3 regions of the Brochothrix campestris genome follow, and region 3 is predicted to be linked to each of the others. Evidence: predicted binding sites of a transcription regulator. Region 3 holds the regulator's gene; each other region holds the start of a gene.

Region 1 (7,283 bases), 550 kb from region 3:
TTGGCTTGGATGATTCGGATCTGTTTGCAGCATTAAAGGTGGTAATACATCGTAGCTTCGGCGCCATTGCAAGACTTTATCTGCACCGTATTTAACGGCCGTTTCTTCTTTATTAAGGCCTTGTAATGCACCGTAATGCCGTTCATTAAGACGCCAACTTTTAGTCACTGGCAACCAGTCTTGATTGCTTTCAGCGAGGACATCGTTTAACGTATGCACCGCTCTTTTTAAGACCGACGTAAACGCATGATCAAAGGTGATATTGGCCTCCTTAATTAAAGTACCTGCCTGCTTCGCCTCTGCTACCCCTTGCTCTGATAGCTCGACATCGTGCCAACCCGTAAACAGATTACGTTTATTCCACTCGCTTTGGCCATGACGGATTAATACTAGTTTCATACGCTCAGCTCCTCTTAGTCAATTGCTTTCGTGATGCTTAATTGCCCATCTTCTACTGTTACGATGGCAGTATCGCCTTCGCTAATGTCACCCGCGATAATTTTACGAGCCAACGGTGTTTCAATATGACGAATCATATATCTGTTTAGTGGTCTTGCACCATAGGCTGGATCATAAGCTTCTTCTCCGATTAAGCGGGCTGCTTCAGCTGTAATTTGCAATGTGATTTGTTGTTCTTGCAAACGGTGTTCGAGGTTCTGAGCTAATTTTAAGACAATCCCTGAAATATTATCAAGTGATAACGGTTTAAACAAGACAATATCATCCACGCGGTTTAAGAATTCTGGTTTAAAATGACCGCGTAAGGCATTCATCACGCTTGTTTCTGCTTCTGGTGTAATCGCTTGGTCTTTTGTACCTTCTAGTAAGTATTGTGAGCCAATATTTGAAGTCATAATAATGACGGTGTTTTTAAAATCAACCATCCGTCCTTGTGAATCCGTAATACGCCCATCATCCAACACTTGTAATAAGATATTGAATACATCGGGATGTGCTTTTTCAATTTCATCCAATAAAACAATCGTGTATGGGTTTCGGCGTACCGCTTCTGTTAATTGACCGCCTTCTTCGTAACCCACGTAACCTGGAGGCGCACCGACTAAACGTGACACTGAGTATTTTTCCATGTATTCGCTCATATCAATCCGAACCATGTGGTCTTCACTGTCAAACAACTGATCGGCTAACGCTTTCGCTAGTTCTGTTTTACCTACACCAGTTGGTCCTAAGAAAATGAATGACCCAATTGGTCGACGTGGATTTTTAATGCCTGCACGTGCCCGTAAAACGGCATCTGATACTAATTCAACTGCCTCATCTTGGCCAATCACTCGTTCATGAAGGGCGTCATCAAGATGGAGTAATTTAGTTCGTTCGCCTTCGACTAGCCGTGTCACTGGTACACCCGTCCAGCGTGAAACAACGTCCGCAATTTCTTCTTGCGTGACCGCTTCTTGTACAAGACGATCGTCACCCGTTTTGTTGCTCGCAGCTGTTTCAAGCTCTGCTAATTCGGCTTCTGCTGCTGGAATTTGCCCGTGACGTAATTCAGCTGCCTTACTCAAATCATAGTTTGTTTCAGCTTCTTCGAGTTGATGACGTAATTCATCAATATGGCTACGCATATCACGAACGGTCGCAATTTCATCTTTCTCTGCTTTCCATTTTGCTTCCATTTGTTGTTTGTTTTCTTTCAATTCACTTAATTCTTCACGTAAGGTGACAAGACGGGACGCACTGACCTCATCTTTTTCTTGTTCTAAGGCCGCTTCTTCGATTTCTAATTGCATCACACGACGGGTTATTTCGTCGAGTTCATTCGGCATTGAATCGATTTCAACACGAATCGTTGCACAGGCTTCATCGACTAAGTCGATGGCTTTATCTGGTAAAAAACGATCGGTGATGTAGCGGTCTGCTAAACTTGCTGCCGATACGAGGGCATTATCATGAATATTAACACCATGATGAATTTCAAACCGTTCTTTTAAACCTCGTAAAATCGAAATAGTATCTTCGACTGATGGTTCAGGCACTAATACTTTTTGGAAACGGCGTTCGAGTGCCGCGTCTTTTTCAATGTACTGGCGGTATTCGTCTAAGGTTGTTGCCCCGATACAGTGTAATTCACCACGAGCCAACATCGGTTTTAGCATGTTGCCTGCATCCATTGCGCCATCGGTTTTACCTGCTCCGACGATGGTATGGATTTCATCAATGAACAGTAAAATCTTCCCTTCACTTTTTTGGACCTCAGCTAAGACAGCTTTTAACCGTTCCTCAAATTCACCGCGGTATTTTGCTCCGGCAATTAAAGAGCCAATATCCAATGAAAAAATCGTTTTATCTTTTAGGTTTTCAGGAACATCTTTGCGGACGATTCTGGCAGCTAAGCCTTCAACGATTGCTGTTTTACCCACACCAGGTTCACCGATTAATACTGGGTTATTTTTTGTTTTTCGACTTAAAATGCGAATTACATTTCTTATTTCAGTATCACGGCCAATCACGGGTTCAATTTTCCCTTCGCGCACAGCTTCAACTAAATCAATCCCATATTTACTTACCGCTTCATAGGTTTGTTCTGCGTTTTGATCTGTCACGTGTTTTCCTCCTCTGACGGTTGCAATTACAGTTTCTAATTCAGCCGTATTTAATTGTAGGTATTGCGTAAGTGCATTCTTTTTTTGTGTTTGCAAGGCGAGTAAGAAATGCTCGGTTGCGATAAAGCTATCTTCCATTTTTAGTCGTTGTTGATCGGCATCAGCAATCAATTCATATAAATCACCAGCTAATTGCTGGCCATAGCTGACGCTACTACCTGTTACAACGGGTTGTTGGTCTAATTTCTCGTTTAAGTACTGCTCTAATTTGTTAAAATCGACGTTTAGCTCTGAGTAAATACGCTTCACAAGGTCATTTGATGTGATAAAGACCAGCCATAAATGCCAAATTGTAATCGTTTGATGCTTACGTGTGACTGCAATTTGCTGAGCTTCACCTATATCCATTTGAAGTTGATTTGTCATTTTATTCGGTTCCAACATCATCACCTCTTCCTTTGTATACACCCATTGTAGGTCAATAAAGGTCAAAAATCAATTAAAAACACTTGTCTTTTCACAACAAAAAAAGCCTATCAGAGAGGAAAACTCTGATAGGCTTCTAACAGGTTGATTTTACTTTTGTTCTTCCAGTTCCATCAACCAGAAGCTTTCAACTTTCAGAAAAATGATTGCGACGGTAAATAATCGCTCGCATTCTCCTTCCAAGTTGTTTGCTTCTAACAGGTTGATTTTACTTTTGTTCTTCGATGGCAGTGGTTAAATTAACACGCTTATTAAGAAGGTGGATAACTAACATCCCAATGGCCATAACTGCCATTTCTCCCAATGCCATGTAAAACCAAGCGAGTCCAAAGGCAAGGTTTGCACTACCAAGGACGCCAATTATTTTTAATTCGTAAGCAACAAAGCACATCGTCACCCCAAACACAGCGGTGTTGATTGCCATTAATAAAATTTTATTTTTAATGAATTTACCGATAAAAATAACAAGGGCTAATGAAACAACTGATTGCCCCACCCCAAAGACTAAATCAAGCACACCGTTAGCTGAAAATAAATTTGCAACGATTACCCCGATGATAATGGCAGGAAAATATTTTTTATTATAGACAACTAAATGATTCATCATTTCTGATAAACGAAACTGTGCCCACCCATAGGCAAATGGTCCACTTAACAATGTCAAGATGACATAGAGCGCCGCTAAGACACCACTCGTTGCCAACATTTTAACTTTCATTCTTATTCCTCCTAGTTTTTGTATCGCAGGATGGTATTAATAAACTGCGTGTAGCTTTGCTACAAGGCTAATGTTTTAGCCAAACTCTATTGTATATGTAAATCACCTTAAACTCAAGCATATAAAAAGCGAGTTCCTCTCTATTGAAGGAACTCGCTTAACTCATTGTCAACTCTGACTGTTCTCTCTAGGTTGAAGTAATCATGTTGTTTCAATTTGTTTATCATTGTTTAAGCAAATCTGCTTAGTTAGCGTATTTACTTTCAACTTGTGCTGCATAATCTTTTAATGATTGAACCTCATCTTGTGCTTTTTTTAATTTCAGTTTTGTATCATCATTTTCTGTTTGTGAAGCTGTTAATTGTGCTTGTAAGTTGATTTTATCTTGGTTTAATTGCGCAATTGTTTGATTTAAAGTGTTAATTTGTTCTTTAGCTGTGTCTAAAGCTGCTTTTGCGTTATCAATCTCTTTTTGTTTATTACCAATGATTACTTGCTTCGCATCAACTTCTGCTTGTTTTACAGCAACTTTAGCATTGCCTTCATCGATTTTTTGTTGAATTTCACTTTCTTTTTGTTTAATTGTAGCATCTTTTTGTGTTATTTCGACTTGTTTACTAGCAATGTCTGCTTTTAATTGTGAAATTTGATTGTTTAATTCGGTCACACTGTTTTGGACTTTGTTTAATTCGGCAGTCGCTTTATCAAGTTCTGCTTTAGACGTTGACGCTGCTGCTTTAAGTGTGTTAATTTCGGTTACTTTTGCACCTAGTTTTGAATCCAATGCTTCAATTGTCGAATGAATTGATGTTACTTCGCTTTCTTTCCCCCAACGAAGGACATTATCTGCATCACCGATTGCTGCTCCACCAAAAAGTAACCCTACGACTACGATTGCTCCTACAGCAATCTTCATAACTTTGTTCTTCATTTTTCTTTTCCCCTTTTCCCTAAAATCCATGATAAGTTTTACTTTATCTAAGATATCATTATTCTATAGAAAATAATACACTTTACATGTAAAATGAGTATTTATCCTTATACAAGTAGATAATCAATGACTTTTTCGAATGTTTTTAACCAGTTAGCATAAAAAAATAGTTATTAGACTATACATTTCACACTATAACGATAGATCATCAAGTTATAATTAAATCCTTACACATCAGTCGGTTTATTACTTTTTTCCTATTTTACCAAAAAAATCCCCCTTTTTCATAAAAAAAAGAGGGTTTTTATGTCATTTACGTGTCGTTTTTTTTCTAAATAAGCTAAATGAACTCATCATATGAGTATAACTGATTTTTTCATAAAAGAGCGGTGCATTTTTGCGTAATTTATTAATAAGCAAATGAACAACAAATACTAAAATAAAGAAGAAAACGATGTAGATTAAATAATTCAGCAAATTGAGGTTGTCTGAGGTACCCGTTAATTCTAACAAGTTAAACTCAACATTAATCAGTGTAAATACGACACCATACAACAAACCATAGCGGATGAAATACTGTGGCAACGATGGTGATTGATCCAGATCATCAACGATTTTCAAATGGACAATAAGTTTCCCTAATGTTCGCCCGTTAAAGATGTACGGAATCATTATGAAAAAGACCACGATTGTTAGTATGTAACTGGCGGTATTCAACCAACTGAACTGATAAAGAACCGTTCCACTAAATAGGGAATGGTTTTTAATCATCATAAACTCACCAATAATGCCTATCAAGAGCCAATCAATCAAAAAAGCCATCAACCGACGCAGATAACTGACTTGATGACTGCGTGAATAAGCGTTATTTCTCAGCGTTTCATCACTTGGAATAAAGAAGGTTAACAACGGTGCTAAGGCATACCCAATCCAACCTCCTACGGTATTTAACAGCAAATCATCAACATCGAATAAACGATAAGATCTATCATAATAACCGTAGAGACCTGACAATTGTGTTACTTCAAAAAAGAGCGACACACAAAAGGCTGTAATAATAATAAACAGCAGCGATCGTTTAAAATAAAAGCGTAAATAAACACCTAACGGCAATAACAACATTAAATTAAAGAGTGGCTGAATGAACACACCTTGTTTTAAGGCTGTAATATAAGTGTGTGGATTGGTCAATGAAAAAGCAGTATGCTGGACAAAATCAACTAAAAAACGGAGGGGCATCAATTGTGTCTTAGCTGTTGTCAGTTGACTAACATTCGCTTGTGATGGCAGTGGCAAAATCACTAATAAATAGCTGCATAACAAATAAAATATAAAGCTATAAATAATCAACGCCCGCCAAAATGAGAAACCACCGTATTTATAATATTGACGAATTAAAAATGGCAGTGAAATGACGAGCGCAATCAAAGGAAAAATCAACGCAGCCGTCTTTAAGGGATATAAATAAACGTCCATAAGTCACTCCTTTTGTTTTTAGTTATCATAACATGTTCAATTGCTAATAAAAAGTCGCTTCTCATATTTGAGGAGCGACTTTGCTATTTAAACAGTACTAACGAATCGCTATCACTTTTATCCTTTTCTTAATTGTGCCGCAATCGCACTTTCTAGTTGTTCTTGTGTCACTTGTGAATCAAAGACTTGATCTCCGATATATATCGTTGGAACAGATACTATATCATGGGCATTGGCTTCATCAATTACTACTTGTGCTGTTGCTTTGGCTTTGGCTAATTCATGTAGTTTAAAGTTGGTTTCTAAATAAGTTGTCAGTTCTACCGGTGTTAATTTCCCCCACTCAGCTTGCGAGCGAAAGAGACTATCGACGACTTTAATCGCCGCTTCATCCTCATTATCAATAAAGTGATGCGCATGATTACCAATTTCTAGGGATGGTTTCGGTTTGTCATAAAATTTGATAATGTGTTCGACATGTCCTGATACAACATGTTTTTCGAGTGAATTTTCGGCCTTCAAATGCCAGTTTGCACAAAAAGGACAACGTAGATTTACAAAACTGATGACTTTAACAGGCGCCTCTGCTTGACCGATGTGCAAACCCGTTTTTGAAAATTTTTCAACTGTCATTTTTATCAATCTCCCATCTCTGATTTAGATACTCTTAGTATAAGCAAAGATACCGTAACATTCTAATAAACTGCCTAACAAAAAGCCAACCCAAATAAAGGGTTGGCTCAGATTGTAGCCAAAGTCAAATTAAACTGATTTTACTTTGAAAGTTAGTTCAAGTGACTTTGGCTGCCAGATGACTTGACTGAAAAGAAACGTTGTTATATCCTCTCGTTCTAGTAGGCACAACGAGCGAGTGACGGTGCGAGTACTGATGGTACGTAATCCCGAGCGAGCAAGTCGTAACGACCTAGAACAACGTTTATCTTCATTCTGATTCAACCCAAATAAAGGGTTGGCTTATGTTAATGCTGAACGTTGTCCAATTGCTTAATCAGGCATTTTCTTTAATGCTTGCAATCGTTGTCGCATCGAGTTGTGGTAATAATTTCAAGAGCATTTCTTTTGCTGCCGCGTAATCATCCACATGTAA
Region 2 (7,283 bases), 180 kb from region 3:
CTATATTGTTTAAATAAACTCATATTTAAAAACCTTACTCTTCTCCTATTTATTTGATAGCCTAGTTCGATAGATAGCACGCTAAAATATGACATCCTTTTTAACGCGTGTTACTATAGAAGTAATGAATTCGTACAAGGAGGTTGTTTCATGAATTGGTTAAAAAAAGGGTGGTATTACATTCTACCAATACTCGCGCTCATCTTAAGCTTAATGAGCGATCAAAAAATAGACAAAAGTTTAGTGATGATTGTCGCTGGTGTGTTGTTGTTGATGATTTTAATGGATATTAGCAAGTATCGTATTTTGCAAGAAAAACGTAAAAAAGAAGCCGAGCAACAAACGAGCACCATCGCACAGGAGAGCACTAACAAAAAGAAACGCTAATAGCATACAAAAAAGGTGACCTACGCAACTAACAATCGCATAGGTCACCTTTTTTGTATTAGATGCCCTCGGGGGGAATCGAACCCCCATCTTAAGAACCGGAATCTTATGTTCTATCCATTATACTACAAGGGCAAAAAACAAGTCTGTTCTAAAACGAACACACTTGTAATTGTAGCTATCACAGACGTTATTGTCAACCTTATTTATTTTGACGGCGGGCAAAATCGACAAAGCGGAACTTATCCAAACGATGTCGTGAAATCGTATATTGAATAAAAGCGGTGTTTTCAAGATGAACATCACTTCTTACAACAACAACATGTGTATCACCATGAAGATCTAATAACTGTTGATCTTCGAGCGTCACTGGTTCGACTGTGTATTGTTTATGGGCAAAATCAATCGTCAAACCGAGGTCCTTTTCCATATAATCATAGATCGAATCTTCGGCCCGTTTTGTTGGCATCTCAGCTACAAATTCTTTTGCTAAATAATCATCATCGATAATAACAGCTTCATCATCGATAAACCGCACACGTGTCAAGTGAATGACCGGTGTATCAGAGCGCATACCTAGTCGCTTCGAAATTTCGAGTGGCAATACTTGTTCTTCATTGCGGATGACCTTCGTTGTGGTCGCTTTTGCTTTCACTGTCATCAATTCTTTAAAACTCGTCAAGCCCGATACAGGAAAATCAAACCGCGTTTGATCTAATACAATCGACCCTTTACCCTGTTGTTTTTGAATATAACCGGTTTCTCGCAAACGTCGAAGCGCCTTACGTACTGTTTCACGCGAAACGTTATATTGCTCAGCTAAATCATTTTCACTACGGAGTGGTTCACCAACACGATATTTTTTTTCATCAATCGCTTGTGCTAGTTCTTCGTAAATTTTCATAAACTTATTTTGACTCGCCATTCGTTTCCCCACTTAGACAACTACAGTTCCTTTCCACATGATGCTTTCATATGGTCTTAAGGTTAGTTTCGTTTGATCGTTTGTAGCGTCTCCTTCATAGTTTGTCAGTAATGTTTCAGCCAAATGGATAGGTGTCGCCCATTCAAACACAACGGGTTGATCAGTGAAATTCGCTACGACACGAATAACCTCATCCCCAGCAATACGATCGTACGCAAACACACCTTCTTCGGGACGATCATACCGCCTGAATTGCCCTGTAATGAGCGTTGCTTCTACCTTTCGTAACGCAATTAATTTTTGATAAAAGTAAAAGATTGAATCCGCTCGACTTAAGCATTCTGCTACGTTTATCTTAGTATAATTACTCGCAATTTTCAACCATGGTTTACCTGTTGTGAATCCAGCCTGTTGACTGGCGTCCCATTGTACTGGCGTGCGACCATTATCACGCGAGCGAGCGCTGACGGCTGCAAAGGCTTCGTCTGCTGTCTGTCCTTTTTGTTGAATTAGCTCAAATTGATTCAACGTTTCTACGTCTTCAAACTCATCAATTGCGTGCCAATCTGGATTCGTCATTCCGATTTCTTCACCTTGATATATATAAGGTGTCCCTTGTAGTCCATGCAAAACAAGCGCTAACATTTTAGCAGATAGTTCCCTGTATTCATCTGAGTCATTACCATAACGTGACACTATCCGTGGTTGATCATGGTTGCACCAAAACAATGCGTTCCAGCCACCCTTTGCTTGCATCCCTCTTTGCCAATCACTCAACAACGCTTTCAACGCACTTATATTCATTGGCATCAGCTGCCATTTATCACCATCTCGATAATCGACCTTTAAATGGTGGAAATTAAAGGTCATACTTAACTCGTTATTAGCTGGTTTAGTGTATTCAATACAAGCGGCCATTGAGGTCGATGACATTTCACCAACCGTAAGGATACCATAAGGACTGAAAATTTCTTCATTTAATTCTTTTAAATAGGACTCTACTTGTTTACCATCTGTATAAAAACGACGACCATCACCTTCATCATCATTAAGAAAGAGCGTCGGCTTAGAAATCAAATTAATAACATCTAATCGAAATCCATCAACGCCAAGTTCGGCCCAAAAACGCAGTATTTTTTTTATTTCTGCGCGAACACTTGGATTTCGCCAATTCAAATCGGCCTGGGTCGTATCAAATAAATGCAAATAATATTCCGCTGTCGCTTCATTATAACCCCAACTACTGCCGCCGAATTTAGACTGCCAATTCGTTGGCGGTTGCGCAGGTGTGCCTTCTTGCCATATGTAATAATCATGGTACGGATGACTTCGTGATTGCTTAGCCGCTTGAAACCATTGATGTTCGGTTGACGTATGGTTGAGCACCATATCCATCATCAGTTTAATCCCGACTTCATGGAGATCGTTTAACAACTGCTTGAATTCTAACAGCGTGCCGTACTGTGGATTAATGGCACAGTACTCCGATATATCGTAGCCGTTGTCTTTTTGTGGTGAGGGTTGGATCGGTGTAATCCAAATCATATCAATTCCAAGTTTTTTTAAATAAGGGATTTTTTCGCGAATCCCTTCAATATCACCAAATCCATCACCGTTAGCATCATTAAAACTCTTTGGATAAATTTGATACACGCTATATGATTGCCATTCTTCAATTGTCATCTTTAGCCCCACCTTTCTTTCTCTCCAATAATAACTTGTATATACAAGTTTGTCAAACAGAGTTATCACATCTCTTTTGAAAAATATGGTAAAATAAGGCTATCATACGTGGCAATTAAGGGATTGAACTCTGTTTTTCTGACAGCTGCTTCCTAGGTGTTTCTCGTCATTATTTAATTGAATCACTTCAATTGACCTTGATTGACCTAACGTGTAGTATAATTATTAGATTGTTAAATTAGAGGAGGGCTTTTTTATGAACTTAATTCCAACAGTGATCGAACAAACATCGCGTGGCGAACGTTCTTACGATATTTACTCACGCCTACTTAAAGACCGCATCATTATGCTCGGAAGCCAGGTCAACGATGACGTTGCCAATTCCATTATTGCACAATTACTCTTTTTAGATGCACAAGATCCTGATAAAGATATTTACCTTTACATTAACTCACCTGGCGGAAGCGTCACTGCAGGGATGGCTATTTATGATACGATGCAGTTTATCAAAGCCGATGTTCAAACGATGGCAATGGGAATGGCTGCATCGATGGGTTCGTTCTTATTAACTGCAGGCGCACCTGGCAAACGCTTTGCTTTGCCGAATGCAGAAATCATGATTCACCAACCATTAGGTGGTGCACAAGGGCAAGCGACTGAAATTGAAATTGCTGCTCGTCATATTTTAGCAACACGTGCTAAATTAAATAAAATCATCGCAGAACGCACCGGTCAACCGCTTGAAAAGATCGAACAAGATACTGATCGCGACAATTTCATGACTGCTGAAGAAGCTAAAGCCTATGGTTTAATTGACGATATTATCGTAAGCAGTAAAGCTCTTAAATAAACACATAGACATCTTTTAGCTATTTTCAAAAAACCGAACTAGACGTTCGGTTTTTTTTTGCCATTTGACTAACTTGTATATACATGTTACGATGATTTTGTTAATTAACGCAACAACCTTTCAGAAAGATGTATTCGCTTACAAAAATCTAAAGATTGAGGTGAAAGAACATGTCATATACTCCAGAAGAAGTACAAAAAATCATTGCAGCGGTCGGCGGTAAAGAAAACGTTCAAACCGCTAGTCACTGCGTCACACGTTTACGTTTAGTTTTAAAGGACGACACCCTCGTCGACGAAGCTGCGCTCGATGAGATTGATGTCGTGAAAGGTTCGTTCTCTGCTAACGGCCAGTTTCAAGTCATTATCGGTACCGGTACTGTCGAAAAAGTATTCGCAACCTTTGCTGAGTTAACAGGCGTCGATAAAGAAACAACTAAAGCTGACGTTAAGCATGCCTCTGCAAAAAAACAAAATTGGCTACAACGAGCCCTCTTAGGCTTGGCTGATATTTTTGTCCCTATCCTCCCTGCCATCATCACTGCCGGCTTACTACTCGGCATTAATAACCTTCTTACTGGCCCTGATATCTTTATGAAGCAGCCTATAATCGAGGCTTATCCACAATGGGCCGGAGTTGCTGACATGATTAACATCATCGCCAGTACTGCCTTTGCTTTTCTCCCCGTCTTAGTCGGTTGGTCTGCCAGTAAAAAATTCGGTGGAAATCCTCTGCTCGGAATCGTACTTGGATTAGTGCTCGTCAACCCGTCGCTCCTCAATGCCTATGGCCTTGCTGATGCGCGTTTAGCGGGGGAAGTTCCTCATTGGAATCTCTTTGGTTGGGAAATTGAGAAAGTCGGTTACCAAGCACAGGTGCTCCCGATTTTAGCGGCTACTTACGTTCTCGTTAAGATTGAACTTTTCTTAAAGAAACACATCAAAGAAGCCTTCCACTTATTATTGGTGGCACCTATCGCGTTATTGGTCACAGGCATCCTCTCATTCATCATTATCGGACCGGTGACAATGTTTATCGCGGGCCTCATTACAGATGGCATCGTCAACATTTTCAACGTTGCCCCTGGACTAGGCGGCTTCATCTATGGCCTCTTATACGCTCCCCTCGTTATTACCGGCATGCACCATCTCTTCCTCGCCGTCGACTTACAATTGATTGGCTCAACAGGCAGTACTTTCTTATGGCCAATCCTTGTCATGTCAAACTTAGCACAAGGCGCCGCAACCCTTGCGATGGTCTTTGTGTTCAAACGCCAAAAAGACAAATCATTAGCCGGAACAGCAGCCTTAACTGCCTCTCTCGGAGTGACTGAACCTGCCCTCTTCGGTGTTAACTTACGCTATCGCTATCCGTTCTACGCTGCCATTATCGGAGCGGGTCTCGCGGGTTGTATCATCACCATCGCAAAGGTAAAAGCCTTTAGCATCGGTGTCGGTGGTTTACCAGGCATTGTTTCGATTATGAAACCCGGTTGGGCAATCTTCGCCTTAGGAATGTTACTCGCAATTGTAATTCCCTTTGTCTTAACATTAGTCTTTTCAAAATTCCAAAGAGGGAAATAAACAAAAGTGACAGCAGCTCGTCATAGGCAACTAAATTGGAGGCTTTGAGTATTCGGCTATCTGTGTCGAAACGAAAAGGCGAAATTTAGACAGCCTATAGCTGATGGAACTGGAAGAACAAAAGTGACAGCAGCTCGTCATAGGCAACTAAATTGGAGGCTTTGAGTATTCGGCTATCTGTGTCGAAACGAAAAGGCGAAATTTAGACAGCCTATAGCTGATGGAACTGGAAGAACAAAAGTGACAGCAGCTCGTTCAACTTCGAAGATATTGGAAGATAAAAGGTCTGCGACTATTTCCGGTCGCTGCCTTTTAGCTGAAATATCCCAGAAGTTAGCTGATGGAACTGGAAGAACAAAAGTGACAGCAGCTCGTTCAACTTCGAAGATATTGGAAGATAAAAGGTCTGCAACTATTTCCCGTTGCAAGCATTTGTCTGACAGATGAACGCAGCTTCTTCACCGCTCCAAGCATCATAAAAGCCCGCTAAACAATTGTTTAGCGGGCTTTAGGTTGTCATCTCGGAAAAGTGAACAACAAATATAATTTATTACAAACGATTAATCTTCATCAACCGGTTTGATCGAGTCTTTAATTTCAACGTCTAAATCATGTGTATATTCTTCAACTTGCGCAGGTGTCCAACCGAAGATACGCGTCATTTTAGCAACAACGGCAGCTTCCCATTTTTGTGCCCATTTAACGTTAAAGAATACTGAACCTGTACGACGAACGAAGAAATCGACTGGACGTACAACACTTTCATGTTCAATCGCATACATTAATTGCGCATCAACAACTGGTGCAATATCTGCTTCGTTAGATGCTTTTGCATAAGCAAAGAGTGTATCAACGTTTGTACCATATTTATCTGCTAAGTAACGGCCTTCTTCTTCAGTTAAGTTGAAGTTAACAGCTTCTTTCGCTTTTTTAGCCACGAAACCAGCAAACGCTTTCGAACCACCAACATCACCACCAGAAATCGGTAAATGTTCTGTTTGTGTTTTTTCACTAAATCCACGGTTTGGCATACGTTTAACAGCGACATTGACAATGTTTTCTGCCATTTTACGGTAACCCGTTAATTTACCACCAGCAATTGTTAAGAGGCCACTTTCAGCTTCCCAAATTTCATCTTTACGTGAAATTTCTGAAGGATCTTTCCCTTTTTCAAAAATCAGTGGACGTACACCTGACCAACTTGATTCAACATCATCTTTTGTGATGTTAACTTTAGGGAACATGTAATGAATCGCTTCAATTATGTAATCACGATCTGCTTTGTTTACTTTTGGATGTAATTTATCTGCTTCATATACTGTGTCTGTTGTACCGACATATGTTTTACCATCACGCGGAATCGCAAACACCATCCGTTTATCCGGTGTATCGAAGTAAACTGCTTGATGTAACGGGAAAGCTGATTGATCAAAGACAATATGAACACCTTTCGTTAAACGAAGTTGTTTATTGTTTTTAGCGTAGTCTTTACCACGAACTTCATCAACCCATGGACCTGCAGCATTGATTACTTGTTTTGCACTTACTTTGTAAGCAGTACCTGTTTCAACATCCGTAATATCAGCACCGATAATTTGACGATTATCGTCATAAATAAAGTTATTTGATTTTACATAGTTGATTGCCAAGGCGCCTTTAGCGATGGCAGCTTTCATAACTTCAATTGTTAAACGCGCATCATCCGTACGGTACTCAACATAGTAACCGCCACCTTTAAGATCTTTGTTTTTAACAAGTGGTTCTTTTTTTAATGTTTCAGAAGGTGATAACATAATACGACGTTCGCCTTTTTTCACCTGTGCTAAGAAATCATACACACGCAAGCCGATTGATG
Region 3 (7,283 bases):
CATGTAAAATCTTCTCAAGTTTTAACAGCCGTTGTGATTCAGTCTTCGCTAATTTAGCAACGGGAATACCTGTCCAACTCGCAACAACTTCCGCAATGACATCTGCATCAACTTGTTGGTGTTGCGCCATTTTAGTACTGTTCCATGTTTCCTTACCTTTTTTCAAAGCAATCGCACATTTTTTCTCTTTATCACGTAAATCAGCTGCTTTTTCGAATTCTTGACCTTGAACAGCCGCATCTTTTTCTTGACGGATTTGTGCCAACTCGACTTCTAATTTTTTTACATTTGTCGGTGTAATGAATGATTTCAACCGTACTTTTGAACCAGCTTCATCGATTAAATCAATCGCTTTATCTGGTAGAAAACGATCTTGAATGTAACGTTGAGACATTACAACTGCCGCCTCTAAAGCCGCATCTGTAAAGGCAACGCCATGATGCGCTTCGTAACGATCACGCAAGCCTTTTAATATTAAGATTGCATCTGCAATCGAAGGTTCTTCTACTTGTACCGGTTGAAAACGACGTTCAAGCGCAGCATCTTTTTCAATGTATTTACGATATTCATCGCGTGTTGTTGCACCGATACATTGTAATTCGCCTCGGGCCAATGATGGTTTTAAAATGTTTGAGGCATCGATTGCACCTTCGGCACCACCTGCACCTATTAACGTATGTAACTCATCAATAAAGAGGATAACATTGCCTGCTTGACGAATTTCTTCCATAACTTTTTTTAAGCGGTCTTCAAATTCACCACGATACTTTGTACCTGCCACAACCGTTCCCATATCAAGGGTCATAACGCGTTTACCTCGGAGTGTTTCCGGCACCTCGTTATTAATAATTTGCAGAGCAAGTCCTTCAGCTACAGCGGTTTTACCAACACCTGGTTCGCCAATCAAAACGGGGTTGTTTTTTGTACGACGGCTCAATACTTCGATGACCCGTTGGATTTCCTTCGCACGGCCAATCACAGGATCCAACTTATCTTCACGCGCCGTTTGTGTTAAATCACGGGCCAACGAGTCTAAGGTTGGTGTGCCTTGCGTTGCTGCACGATTTTGTTGATTAGGTTGCGTGCGAATCCCTAACAACTGTAAGACTTGCTGTCTTGCTTTATTGAGGCTGACATCTAAATTACTGAATATCCGCGCGGCAATCCCTTCACCTTCGCGAATAAGACCGAGCAATATATGTTCTGTTCCAACATACGTATGACCAAGTTTACGCGCCTCATCAATCGATAATTCAATCACCTTTTTAGCACGTGGTGTATAGCGAATAATCTGTACATCCTCAGTACCTTCAACCATTAATTCTGCTACAGCAGCTTCGATTTTTTCAGTATCTAACCCGAGTTCTTTTAAGGCTTGCGCCGCGATTCCTTCGCCTTCGCGAATAAGACCAAGTAAAATATGTTCTGTTCCTAAGTTAGTATGGCGTAAACGAATTGCTTCTTCTTGTGATAACGCGATGACTTTCTGTGCTTTTTGTGTAAATCTTCCAAACATCTGCACTCACTCCCTTAAAAGTTATATTATGTTCTGTATTTTAAATGTTCCAAAAACACCTGCATATAATGTTTTCGTACAGCATTATTTTGCATTTTATCTTCGTGGAAATTTTGACTAAGCGTGACCATCATTAGCTTGGCTTCTGCTTCAGTCACAACCTCTTCTTGACATAAACGGCAGGTAATATCGGTTGCGATATTTTCGGTGATTTCCTTATCCTCAATTAACGCTAGTAACATATCCACCAATTGACTATGCGTGTTCAAACGCACTTTCAAAATGCGGATGTAACCGCCACCGCCACGCTTACTTTCGACGGTATAGCCTCGTTCTGTAGTGAAACGCGTATTAATAACGTAATTGATTTGTGAAGGGACACATTGAAAATGAACGGCCATTTCATTGCGTTTTAGTTCGATTTCTTCTTCTGCTTCAAGATAACGTTTAATGTAGGCTTCGATTACGTCCGACATATTACTCATCCGTCTTAACCTCCTTATGACTCCTAGATATAATTGACCTAATCTGACTTATTACCTATTATACTGAATCGTAATTATGAGTGCAACCATATCAACTTAATGAATGATAGGCAAAAAAAAGATAACTCCTAAAAGGAATTATCTTTTTGTTTTTTATCGGGAAGACAGGATTCGAACCTGCGACCCCTTGGTCCCAAACCAAGTGCTCTACCAAGCTGAGCTACTTCCCGTAATATAAATGCGCCCAAGAGGAGTCGAACCTCTAACCGCTTGATTCGTAGTCAAGTACTCTATCCAGTTGAGCTATGGGCGCTATATATGGTGCCGAGGACCGGAATCGAACCGGTACGGTGATCACTCACCGCAGGATTTTAAGTCCTGTGCGTCTGCCAGTTCCGCCACCCCGGCAAGGGTGATAAAAAAGTAAACATAAAATATGGAGCGAAAGACGGGATTCGAACCCGCGACCCCCACCTTGGCAAGGTGATGTTCTACCACTGAACTACTTTCGCATAATGCGGATGAAGGGACTTGAACCCCCACGCCTTGCGGCGCCAGATCCTAAATCTGGTGCGTCTGCCAATTCCGCCACATCCGCTATATGAGCCGTGCTGGGCTCGAACCAGCGACCCTCTGATTAAAAGTCAGATGCTCTACCAACTGAGCTAACGGCTCTTGTTTTAAAAACAAGATTTGGTATTATATTGTCTGCCATCTTTATAAAAGATGTATGCCGACTGCAGAAGTCGAATCCGCGACCTACTGATTACAAATCAGTTGCTCTACCAGCTGAGCTAAGTCGGCAAAAAATGGTGGGGGTTGACGGGCTCGAACCGCCGACCCTCTGCTTGTAAGGCAGATGCTCTCCCAGCTGAGCTAAACCCCCATTGCTTGGCAACGTCCTACTCTCACAGGGGGAAACCCCCAACTACCATCGGCGCTAAAGAGCTTAACTACTGTGTTCGGGATGGGAACAGGTGTATCCTCTTTGCTATCGTCACCAAACAGATAAATATGTCTGGATAATTATGAAATTATCAATGAAAGTTTGCACTCTCAAAACTGAATACTAATTGATGTTTTTTCGAAAGGTAACAACCCATCGTCATTTTCGCTTTTAAAACTTAATAAGGTTAAGTCCTCGACCTATTAGTATTCGTCCGCTCCGTACATCGCTGCACTTCCACTCCGAACCTATCAACCTGATCGTCTCTCAGGGGTCTTACTCACATAAAGTGATGGGAAATCTCATCTCGAGGGGGGCTTCACGCTTAGATGCTTTCAGCGTTTATCCCTTCCACACATAGCTACCCAGCGATGCTCCTGGCGGAACAACTGGTACACCAGCGGTGTGTCCATCCCGGTCCTCTCGTACTAAGGACAGCTCCTCTCAAATTTCCTGCGCCCGCGACGGATAGGGACCGAACTGTCTCACGACGTTCTGAACCCAGCTCGCGTACCGCTTTAATGGGCGAACAGCCCAACCCTTGGGACCGACTACAGCCCCAGGATGCGATGAGCCGACATCGAGGTGCCAAACCTCCCCGTCGATGTGGACTCTTGGGGGAGATAAGCCTGTTATCCCCGGGGTAGCTTTTATCCGTTGAGCGATGGCCCTTCCATGCGGAACCACCGGATCACTAAGCCCGACTTTCGTCCCTGTTCGACTTGTAGGTCTCACAGTCAAGCTCCCTTGTGCCTTTACACTCTGCGAATGATTTCCAACCATTCTGAGGGAACCTTTGGGCGCCTCCGTTACTCTTTAGGAGGCGACCGCCCCAGTCAAACTGCCCATCTGACACTGTCTCCCACCCCGATAAGGGGTGCGGGTTAGAATGGTCATGTCACAAGGGTAGTATCCCACCAACGCCTCATCCGAAGCTAGCGCTCCGGAGTCCAAGGCTCCTACCTATCCTGTACAAGTGACACAAACATTCAATATCAGATTGCAGTAAAGCTCCACGGGGTCTTTCCGTCCTGTCGCGGGTAACCTGCATCTTCACAGGTACTATAATTTCACCGAGTCTCTTGTTGAGACAGTGCCCAAATCGTTACACCTTTCGTGCGGGTCGGAACTTACCCGACAAGGAATTTCGCTACCTTAGGACCGTTATAGTTACGGCCGCCGTTTACTGGGGCTTCAATTCGCACCTTCGCTTGCGCTAAGCACTCCTCTTAACCTTCCAGCACCGGGCAGGTGTCAGCCCATATACTTCATCTTACGATTTTGCATAGACCTGTGTTTTTGGTAAACAGTCGCTTGGGCCTATTCACTGCGGCTCTCTCAGGCTTTCACCTTAATAGAGCACCCCTTCTCCCGAAGTTACGGGGTCATTTTGCCGAGTTCCTTAACAAGAGTTCTCTCGCTCACCTTAGGATTCTCTCCTCATCTACCTGTGTCGGATTGCGGTACGGGCAGTCATTAACTAACTAGAGGCTTTTCTTGGCAGTGTGGAATCAGAACCTACGGCACTAGGTGCCACCACATCACAACTCAGCTTACGCGGAAAGCGGATTTGCCTACTTTCCTGCCTAATTGCTTGTACATGCATATCCATCAGCATGCGTTCGTATCCTACTGCGTCCCCCCATCGCTCAAACATTAATGACTGGTACAGAAATATCAATCTGTTGTCCATCGCCTACGCCTATCGGCCTCAGCTTAGGTCCCGACTAACCCTGGGCGGACGAGCCTTCCCCAGGAAACCTTAGATATTCGGTGGACGGGATTCTCACCCGTCTTTCGCTACTCATACCGGCATTCTCACTTCTAAACACTCCACCAGTCCTCACGGTCTGACTTCGCTGTCTTTAGAACGCTCTCCTACCACGAACATCATAGATGTTCATCCACAGTTTCGGTAATACGTTTAGCCCCGGTACATTTTCGGCGCGGTGTCACTCGACTAGTGAGCTATTACGCACTCTTTAAATGGTGGCTGCTTCTGAGCCAACATCCTAGTTGTCTAAGCAATACTACATCCTTTTCCACTTAACGTATATTTAGGGACCTTAACTGGTGGTCTGGGCTGTTTCCCTCTCGACAATGGATCTTATCACTCACTGTCTGACTCCCGAGTATAAGTCGATGGCATTCGGAGTTTATCTGAATTCAGTAACCCTAGATGGGCCCCTAGTTCAAACAGTGCTCTACCTCCACGACTCTCTACCTCGAGGCTAGCCCTAAAGCTATTTCGGAGAGAACCAGCTATCTCCAGGTTCGATTGGAATTTCTCCGCTACCCACACCTCATCCCCGCAATTTTCAACTTACGTGGGTTCGGACCTCCAGTAAGTTTTACCTTACCTTCATCCTGGACATGGGTAGATCACCTGGTTTCGGGTCTACGCCTACTAACTAATTCGCCCTATTCAGACTCGCTTTCGCTGCGGCTCCGTCTTCTCGACTTAACCTTGCTAGTAAACGTAACTCGCCGGTTCATTCTACAAAAGGCACGCTATCACCCATTAACGGGCTTTAACTACTTGTAGGCACACGGTTTCAGGAACTATTTCACTCCCCTTCCGGGGTTCTTTTCACCTTTCCCTCACGGTACTGGTACACTATCGGTCACTAGGGAGTATTTAGCCTTACGGGATGGTCCCCGTGGATTCCGACGGAATTTCTCGTGTTCCGCCGTACTCAGGATACATTCTGGAGAGAAGCGCTTTTCGTTTACGGGACTGTTACCCTCTTTGGTTAACCTTTCCAGGTTACTCAACTAAACGCTTCCTTTGTAACTCCGTGTAGAATGTCCTACAACCCCAAAGAGCAAGCTCTTTGGTTTGGGCTGTTTCCGTTTCGCTCGCCGCTACTCAGGAAATCGATTTTTCTTTCTCTTCCTGCAGGTAATAAGATGTTTCAGTTCCCTGCGTCTGCCGTCAAACAACCTATGTATTCAGTTGTAGACACTATGCGATCAAGCATAGTAGGTTTCCCCATTCGGAAATCTCTGGATCAAAGCTTACGTACAGCTCCCCAAAGCATATCGGTGTTAGTCCCGTCCTTCATCGGCTCCTAGTGCCAAGGCATTCACCGTGCGCCCTTTCTAACTTAACCTTCAGATTTGTGTTCGTTGTTAAACAACTACTAACGCCTCTTTACTAATCACCTTACGGCTTTTAGTTCGACATAATGAACATATGTCTGGTTGGTCGTGCGATACGACCTGATGATTATAAATCACCTAAAATGAGTCTCGGTTGTTACTTGGTCTTTCTATTTCATATCAATTAGTATTCAGTTTTCAAAGAACAAAAAAATAATGGTGGAGCCTAGCGGGATCGAACCGCTGACCTCCTGCGTGCAAGGCAGGCGCTCTCCCAGCTGAGCTAAGGCCCCTTTATAAGGGTATTCAATTTAAAATGGTGGGCCTAAATGGACTCGAACCATCGACCTCACGCTTATCAGGCGTGCGCTCTAACCAGCTGAGCTATAGGCCCTTTGGAGAAGATTGACTTCTCAAAACTAAACGAACAAACAGATGTCATACAACAATTAATGTAACTTATCACACCCGAAGGTGTGTTCCTATTCCTTAGAAAGGAGGTGATCCAGCCGCACCTTCCGATACGGCTACCTTGTTACGACTTCACCCCAATTATCTATCCCACCTTAGACGGCTAGCTCCCGAAGGTTACCAAACCGGCTTTGGGTGTTACAAACTCTCGTGGTGTGACGGGCGGTGTGTACAAGGCCCGGGAACGTATTCACCGTAGCATGCTGATCTACGATTACTAGCGATTCCGGCTTCATGCAGGCGAGTTGCAGCCTGCAATCCGAACTGAGAATAATTTTATGGGATTGGCTCCACCTCGCGGCTTCGCGACCCTTTGTATTATCCATTGTAGCACGTGTGTAGCCCAGGTCATAAGGGGCATGATGATTTGACGTCATCCCCACCTTCCTCCGGCTTACACCGGCAGTCACTTTAGAGTGCCCAACTTAATGCTGGCAACTAAAATCAAGGGTTGCGCTCGTTGCGGGACTTAACCCAACATCTCACGACACGAGCTGACGACAACCATGCACCACCTGTCACTTTGTCCCCGAAGGGAAAGTTCTGTCTCCAGAATGGTCAAAGGATGTCAAGACCTGGTAAGGTTCTTCGCGTTGCTTCGAATTAAACCACATGCTCCACCGCTTGTGCGGGCCCCCGTCAATTCCTTTGAGTTTCAACCTTGCGGTCGTACTCCCCAGGCGGAGTGCTTAATGCGTTAACTGCAGCACTAAGGGGCGGAAACCCCCTAACACTTAGCACTCATCGTTTACGGCGTGGACTA

What was found. The regulator CtsR, encoded in region 3, represses protease genes until heat stress. The targets are predictions, from matches to a motif close to ATGGTCAATAAAGGTCAAACA.
Region 1: clpB (ATP-dependent chaperone ClpB) is a predicted target of CtsR. The motif match lies at 3,039-3,059, and genes of this name have one in related genera.
Region 2: clpP (ATP-dependent Clp endopeptidase proteolytic subunit ClpP) is a predicted target of CtsR. The motif match lies at 3,184-3,204, and genes of this name have one in related genera.

What each region holds. Positions count from the first base shown of each region.
Region 1 is NZ_CP175511.1:627,643-634,925, reverse strand. Features, by position in the region: gene gpmA (2,3-diphosphoglycerate-dependent phosphoglycerate mutase) at 1-399, opposite strand, end outside; gene clpB (ATP-dependent chaperone ClpB) at 414-3,005, opposite strand; gene ACJYYY_RS03260 (QueT transporter family protein) at 3,259-3,768, opposite strand; gene ACJYYY_RS03255 (hypothetical protein) at 4,013-4,699, opposite strand; gene ACJYYY_RS03250 (VanZ family protein) at 5,009-6,175, opposite strand; gene ACJYYY_RS03245 (thioredoxin domain-containing protein) at 6,293-6,808, opposite strand; gene ACJYYY_RS03240 (M42 family metallopeptidase) at 7,185-7,283, opposite strand, start outside.
Region 2 is NZ_CP175511.1:252,601-259,883, reverse strand. Features, by position in the region: gene ACJYYY_RS01275 (hypothetical protein) at 151-387, shown strand; tRNA gene ACJYYY_RS01270 (tRNA-Arg) at 451-522, opposite strand; gene treR (trehalose operon repressor) at 590-1,312, opposite strand; gene treC (alpha,alpha-phosphotrehalase) at 1,325-2,995, opposite strand; gene clpP (ATP-dependent Clp endopeptidase proteolytic subunit ClpP) at 3,252-3,845, shown strand; gene treP (PTS system trehalose-specific EIIBC component) at 4,016-5,428, shown strand; gene ACJYYY_RS01245 (glycerol-3-phosphate dehydrogenase/oxidase) at 5,989-7,283, opposite strand, start outside.
Region 3 is NZ_CP175511.1:73,849-81,131, reverse strand. Features, by position in the region: gene ACJYYY_RS00405 (ATP-dependent Clp protease ATP-binding subunit) at 1-1,516, opposite strand, end outside; gene ACJYYY_RS00400 (CtsR family transcriptional regulator) at 1,543-2,001, opposite strand; tRNA gene ACJYYY_RS00395 (tRNA-Pro) at 2,158-2,231, opposite strand; tRNA gene ACJYYY_RS00390 (tRNA-Arg) at 2,241-2,314, opposite strand; tRNA gene ACJYYY_RS00385 (tRNA-Leu) at 2,321-2,409, opposite strand; tRNA gene ACJYYY_RS00380 (tRNA-Gly) at 2,439-2,513, opposite strand; tRNA gene ACJYYY_RS00375 (tRNA-Leu) at 2,518-2,599, opposite strand; tRNA gene ACJYYY_RS00370 (tRNA-Lys) at 2,604-2,676, opposite strand; tRNA gene ACJYYY_RS00365 (tRNA-Thr) at 2,733-2,805, opposite strand; tRNA gene ACJYYY_RS00360 (tRNA-Val) at 2,812-2,887, opposite strand; rRNA gene rrf (5S ribosomal RNA) at 2,891-3,006, opposite strand; rRNA gene ACJYYY_RS00350 (23S ribosomal RNA) at 3,131-6,060, opposite strand; tRNA gene ACJYYY_RS00345 (tRNA-Ala) at 6,267-6,342, opposite strand; tRNA gene ACJYYY_RS00340 (tRNA-Ile) at 6,367-6,443, opposite strand; rRNA gene ACJYYY_RS00335 (16S ribosomal RNA) at 6,543-7,283, opposite strand, start outside.